DNA from 2 places in the Endozoicomonas sp. Z74 genome. Region 1 is predicted to be linked to the other one. Evidence: predicted binding sites of a transcription regulator. Region 1 holds the regulator's gene; the other holds the start of a gene.
What was found. The regulator LexA, encoded in region 1, represses DNA repair genes until DNA is damaged. The targets are predictions, from matches to a motif close to TACTGTNTANNTANACAGTA.

Region 1 (3,414 bases):
CTGCCGTTCTATGGCAAAACTCAGCGGCGATGGGGCGAATGATGTTCAGGAGTGGGTTATGACTAACAATTGGCAGGGATTTACCAACAAAATGTTGTTTCATTCCCGGTTGCTGATGGAAGCCTGGAAAGAGGCGGATGAGGTTGCCGGCCCGGCGTTTCGTGAAGCCTGCCTTGGAGCAATGGTTCAGGCGTATCGTTCGTTACTGGCGGAGATTATGACCAATTATCGGCTATCGGTAAGTCAGCTTCCCACACTGGATGAGGCAATTAACAGCATTCATCTCAAGGGTGAGGTGTCATCTGAGTTGCAGTACATCGAGCAGCTTGAACAGCATGAGTCGTGGTTGTCCTCTTTGCTCCGCTCTCACCAGGAGTGCCTGATGCCGACGCAGAGAAAGGTGCCCGAAAGGTCCTCAGAGATACCCCTGGTAAGTGCTTCCGCTATGGATCTTGAGCTGCCGGATAGTGCGGCCAGTATTCTGGTCTCCCTGAAAGAACTGGTGACTTATAGTCGCAACTTCAGCCTTGAGTGGTAGCCTTCTGGCATATTGCAATGACGGCCGGTACACATTCCTGTGGGAAGCGCCAGTGGAAATCGGATGTATGCCAGTTTGAAGGCCTCACCTTGAAAGCCAATAGCGGCTAATGCAAAATAGCCCGGTTAACTTAACCCCTTTAAAGGCACCTCTATTCAAGTGATTGAACGAGTGCCGCTTTACCATTGAACCAGTGGCCTGCGCACCTGCCATGGTTCTATTTAAGAGCAATCAGGTACTGGATCACTATGTCAGCGACTTTTCTTGAAATTGTTGAGCTCCCATCAGGGGAGATTGTATTGCGTCGAAGCGATGAGGAAAGTGCTGAGCCCCTGGTGACCATGACATTTTCCCAGGAGTTGCTGGAATTCCTCCAGGGGGATCAATTTGAAGTGGCCCGCATTATGCTGGACGCCTGCATAGAAGAGGTCAGCCGTAAAACCGAGGCCGGTACCGAAGGCTATATTCCTGAAAACCGGGTTTTGCACTAACCGTTTCATCATGCTGACCGGCTTTATCGGGTGGCCGGTTATATCGTGCTACAGGTATTAATCCCGGTTTCGAATGGCCAGCCCCTGGCATCGTCCGCTTCTGGCTGCCAATTCAAGTTCATTCAGGGTTGAGGAATCCAGCTGATTAATCCAGCTGACCACGGTATGACTGGTACCGGAGGCCAGGGCCTGGCGGGTCAGCTTCAGGGAATCCTGTCGGGCTGAGGGATTGAGCACCTGAACCCGGTTATTGCTGATGCCAGACAGTTTCAGCCATTTCTTGGTTTTTAAGGCATGTTCGCTGGAAAGGATCAGAGTGAGCCAGCGGGGCTCCTGATCGTTAGCCAGATCATTGAGCATGGACTTTAAAAATTGGCCTGCCTGCCATGGGGGGCCAGATAGAATCAGCTCATCAATCGCGCTTTTGTGGTTCCAGGAGCCTGGGTTTGTCCTGGAGGCGGTGGTCAGGGGATGAGTCGTTAATGCTTGCATGTCAGGCCCTCCACTACAGACGGGTGTTTATGCTCTTTGAGTATTTATGCCTTTAGGCCTTTAGACCCTTCAGGTCCTGTGGGTTTCAATTCCTTATTACGCCGACACTGAGCCCTTCAATGGCAAAAATGTCATGGTTCAGGTCTACCTCGATGGTGGTGAAGTCCGGGTTTTCCGGATGCAGGTAAACTTTGTTCCGTTTCTGTTCGAACCGCTTCACTGTTACTTCATCCTCGATCCGGGCCACTACGATCTGGCCGTTCTGGGCAACACTGGTTTTGTGAACCGCCAGCAGATCCCCATCCAGAATACCGATGTCCTTCATACTCATGCCCCTGACCCTGAGCATAAAGTCGGCTTTGGGTGAGAAAAAAGAGGGGGTGATCGAAAGATGGTTTTCAATATGTTCCTGGGCAAGAATCGGGCTTCCTGCAGCCACCTGCCCGATAATGGGAAGTCCCAGAGCATCAGAGCCCGGGATACGAATCCCTCTTGAAGCGCCGGGTGTGATTTCGATGGCCCCCTTTCTGGCCAGGGCCCTGAGGTGTTCCTCGGCCGCGTTGGGAGAACGGAAGCCAAAAGTGCTGGCAATTTCAGCACGGGTAGGGGGAAATCCTGTTTCTTCTATATGGGCCTTGATCAGTTCAAGAATCTCGGCCTGTCGTTTGGTGAGCTTAATCATGGCTGGTGTCTGTGTTTTTATACAGTATCTGTAATTATATACAGTATATTGATTCCTGCAAGGGACTGTTTTCTTGAACCACCGGGTTTATTGCGGTATTACTTTTACAACTTGCAGTTTTTGGTTTCAAACGGTAGTTTTAAACAATTGTTTATGCTAATGGTGCTTAAGAAAGTATGTCACAGTCAGCCACTGTAGAACGAATCCTGGACGCAGCTGAACAGCTGTTTGCTGAGCATGGGTTTGCGGAAACCTCTCTGCGGGCGATTACCAGTCATGCAGGAGTCAATCTGGCGGCTGTCAACTATCACTTTGGTTCCAAAAAAGCCCTGATCCAGGCGGTTTTTTCAAGGTTCCTTGAGCCTTTTACCACCAATCTGGCCAGTGCACTTTCCCAGATCAATGAGCAAAACAATACCCCCGACCTGGAAGAGGCCCTGCATATGCTGGTGGACCAGATTATGGCGGTCAAACCCCGCAGAGAAAATGATCTGTCGGTATGCATGCGACTAATCGGGTTGGCTTATTCCCAGGGGCAGGGGCACCTCAAGAAATATTTACGGGAAGTGTATGGCGAGGTTTTTGAGGATTACCTTAAGTTGCTGATCAAAACCTGCCCGAATCTGCCCGCCGGGGATCTTTTCTGGCGGGTCTATTTTATTCTGGGTGCTGCGGTGTTTACCCTGTCGGGATCAGATGCGCTCCGGGCCATTGCCGAGAATGATTATGGTACCCGCTATGAGGTGGAAGAGATTCTCAGGAAAATGGTGCCCTTTATGGCGGCAGGCCTGCGTGCCCATACCTGAGATGAATACGGCAACGGGTGAAGATACCCATTGTTAATTACCCGCTCTTTGAGGTTTTGATGGCCTCTCTGTTCCCTTTTTCTGTAACCCAGCGGAGTCCAGGTTTTCTATGCATCTGTCGGTTCATATTGCCACCCAGGAGATGATCCTGCATCAGGACAATGGTCAGGTTCGACGCTATAGCATCTCAACCGCCAGTAAAGGGACTGGGCAGCAGGAGGGTAGCTGGCAGACCCCCCTTGGACGTCATGTCATCAGAGCCAAAATTGGTGAAGGTCTGCCGCTGCACTCAGTATTCGTCAGTCGTCGCTTTACCGGGGAGATTTATTCCCCGGAATTAACAGCAGTATACCCAGGCAGAAAAGACTGGATCTTAAGCAGGATTCTTTGGCTCAGCGGGCTTGA
Region 2 (3,414 bases), on a different contig from region 1:
GAACCTCAATGAGCTGCCCACGCTCTCTGAAATCCGGGATCTTGAGGCCGCCGCCAAAGAACTGGAAGCCCAGGCCTCAACCAGCGATGAAGCCGATCCCGCAGAAATAACTGAAGAGCAGGAAGTCATTGAAGAACGCTCCGCCCAGGAATTGTTTGAAGAACTGGATGCCATGGAAGCGGATCTGCCTGAAGGCTTTGATGACATGATCAAAAAACAGAAAGTGGACTCCCTGGATCTGGGGGAAGAGGAGAGCAACCCTTCTCCGGTGGAACCGCCTTTAGCCCAGGAGCAGGCCCCATCATCTCATCCAGGTTATGAAGAGGAGCCAGTGGATCAGAATAGTGCCTTGCAGGCAGATGACACCTCTGGTCTTCCTGACCCTGAACTAAACCCTCCCACCGAGTCGGATGAAACATTCCATTAACCTGAAATGCCGACTCAACGTAACACCCAATACCAGACAATCCCTGGCTTCCATCCATTTCGGGAACAGCGGATTGTCTGCCTGACAGCGTACCGCTATACTCCCTGCCTTCTTTACACCCTATTGAGAAACAGGCGGTCACCCGCCAATACCCCATGACAACTGAAGACACACTCCCTCCGCAAGGCGAAAAACTGCAGAAGATCCTGGCGGGCGCCGGCCTTGGCTCGCGCCGTGAGATGGAGCGCTGGATCACCGACGGCCGGATTTCGGTCAATGGTGAAACGGCAACGCTCGGCGACCGTGCCACCTTGACCGATGCCATCTCCGTTGATGGCCGCCCCGTGAAACTGGATGCATACGCCTCCGGTATACGACGGGTTATCGCCTATAACAAACCGGAAGGCGAAATCTGCAGCCGGTCTGACAAGGAAGGCCGCCCTACGGTGTTTGACAAGCTGCCCAGGCTCAAGGGCGAACGCTGGATTGCCATTGGCCGGCTGGACCTCAACACCTCCGGCCTGTTGCTGTTCACCACAGATGGCGAGCTTGCCAGCCGACTGATGCACCCTTCCAATACCGTTGAAAGAGAGTATGCGGTCCGGGTCATGGGGGACATTACCCCCCAGAAAGTCAAAAACCTGTTTGACGGGGTGGAACTGGAAGATGGTATGGCCCGGTTTACGGATATTGTGGACTCCGGTGGTTCCGGCATCAACCACTGGTTCCATGTCTGTATTCTTGAAGGGCGTAACCGGGAAGTCCGCCGCCTGTGGGAATCCCAGGAACTCACCGTCAGCCGCCTGAAGCGAGTGCGCTTTGGCAGTCTGATCATTCCCGACGGCCTGCGCCAGGGCCAGTTCCAGGAACTGGGAAAGGAAGACATTGACCAACTGGCCGCTCTGGTGGATCTGCCTCCAGCACCGGCTTACGTGAAAAAGCCCCAGGAGCGCCTGAAGAAAAACGAGGTCCAGAGAAAACCAAAATCGGGCAAACGCTTCACCCAGAAGCCGCGCCGGAGCCGGTAACTCCCAGGAGCCAGGCCACAGGGGGAGCTAGCAGCCTGTCGGACTTACGACAGGCTGCTAGACACGAAACCTGTATTTATATACAGTACTTATAAGCCTTATACAGGAGAGAGCCCATGTCCATTACCCCCATGTGGCGAGTTGACCGGGATGGAAGTATGTTTACAGACAAGAAAGCCGCTGAAGAACACGACCGGATGCTTGAGCTTGCCGATGGCATTACCGGTATGCTGGAAAACCATTTTGAGATCGACGAAGCCCTGGCAGAAGAGATCGGCCTGCTGATGTCCCGCAACAAGGACATTCTGGCCAAAGCCTTTAAAGGCAAACCGGATCTGCTCCAGGAGATTCAGAAATCCCCTGACCAGAAAGACAATACCGTCAGCATTGCCGAAGCCGTCGCCTGAAAGCGATGAAGTGACAAGGCCAGTGGTAAACTGGCCTCTTTACTCCCCCCTGATAAATCCTTTCACCTCCCGAAGGCGCTTTTCTTTCAGAAACCTTTTAATAAAGCCCTTCTTCCTCTCAGATTTCTTGACCAATACCCAACGTAGAGGAAAAGAGCCTGAATCAAAAACACCCTTATAAAAGCTGGGAAGTACACTCTTTATCAGCATAAAAAAAGTCAGCTTTGAAAACTTCATCTATATTCATCGCCACAGGATTCTTGATCCCTATTTATTTTCAGGGACGAACGCCCTTATCCATTAATCAGCATGAGGCATTGATGATAATGATGAAAACAGCGGCAGTGATTACCGCCCTGGCAGCACCCACCCTTTGCTTGGGCAGCGAGCAACTTATTCCCATTACAGGCAGTACTTCCTACGCCGGGGATGGACTTAAAGCCTACGCCTTGAAATTACCGGGCATGCCAGTAGATTTTCGAACTTTCAGCCCCTCTTCTTCTGAGCAAGAAACGGCAAGCCTGGCCTTTGAAAAAACAGCTTCATTCAAAACGCAGATAAAAACCCTTCCTGATTTGTCCACCACCCTGCCCTCAAATCAAAAACAGAGAATAGAGTGGCATATGGATACTTTCTATTTGAAAGACAGGTGGATAATGAAAACAGTTTTTACAGGTATTGATCCATACTCAGAACAATCCATTGTCTTTCAGTTACAATACCGCCCTCTGGACAAAACCCTTTTATTCTCCTCTAAAGGAATTGAAATCACCTTTGCTTCTGTTGAAGACAGTTCTTACATCAATGACTGGACGACCATGGCTCTACACCAGACCAACCCTCAAAGCCCGATATTAATAGCACTGAACACCATCAGACCCTGTATACCTGAGCTTCCTGAAACACCTTACTCCACACCTGCCGAAAGTAATTGCCCGATAATGATCAGGAAATTAACCGCTGAAGGTCGTTATCTATACACTGGACAACCTCTGATCTTTCCTGGTGAATACCCTCTCACAGCCAAATCAGGCACAACATCAACCTATACCCTGACCGGGGGAACTGACATTCATATTCAGGGCAGTACAGCATGGCTGCAGCCCATTGAGGATTTTGATACTGAATACCCTGTCCGTACCCACACCGCTGACCCATCTGGAAACCCGGACACCAATCCGCCACCTGAAAGAGGCCAAACTGAAGGTGGTACCCAGACTTGGACCTCCAGAGGCTATGCAACAACAAACTCAGCCGGTATGGGCGGCGATGGTGGAGGCAAAAAGCCCCCATTCCCAAACCATAAAAAGCAGGAGCCACAATCTGCCCCCAACCTGCCTCTTAAGCGAAATAATAAAAAGAGCCAAAACCCAAACCAGAAAAAAGGAACAAATTCAAACAAAGGTAAACGGGATTTACGGGATGAAATTGCCAATCGTGGCTGGGCTGGCGAATTCGCCTCTGAGTGGGAATACGATTATGAGCAAAAATTCCTGGAGCCCCAGTGGCAGAGAGACATAGAAAGTCAGGAAAAGAGTCCATCCGCCTCAAT

Region 2: ACNRUY_RS06310 (YebG family protein) is a predicted target of LexA. The motif match lies at 1,524-1,543, and genes of this name have one in related genera.

Annotation. Positions count from the first base shown of each region.
Region 1 covers NZ_JBLYZI010000016.1:57,941-61,354, reverse strand. Annotated here, with positions in the region: gene ACNRUY_RS06965 (DUF6586 family protein) at 59-538, shown strand; gene ACNRUY_RS06960 (hypothetical protein) at 787-1,029, shown strand; gene ACNRUY_RS06955 (SulA-like leucine-rich domain-containing protein) at 1,087-1,521, opposite strand; gene lexA (transcriptional repressor LexA) at 1,607-2,203, opposite strand; gene ACNRUY_RS06945 (TetR/AcrR family transcriptional regulator) at 2,380-3,009, shown strand; gene ACNRUY_RS06940 (L,D-transpeptidase family protein) at 3,119-3,414, shown strand, end outside.
Region 2 covers NZ_JBLYZI010000014.1:50,680-54,093, forward strand. Annotated here, with positions in the region: gene scpB (SMC-Scp complex subunit ScpB) at 1-427, shown strand, start outside; gene rluB (23S rRNA pseudouridine(2605) synthase RluB) at 583-1,455, shown strand; gene ACNRUY_RS06310 (YebG family protein) at 1,572-1,862, shown strand; gene ACNRUY_RS06315 (hypothetical protein) at 2,207-3,414, shown strand, end outside.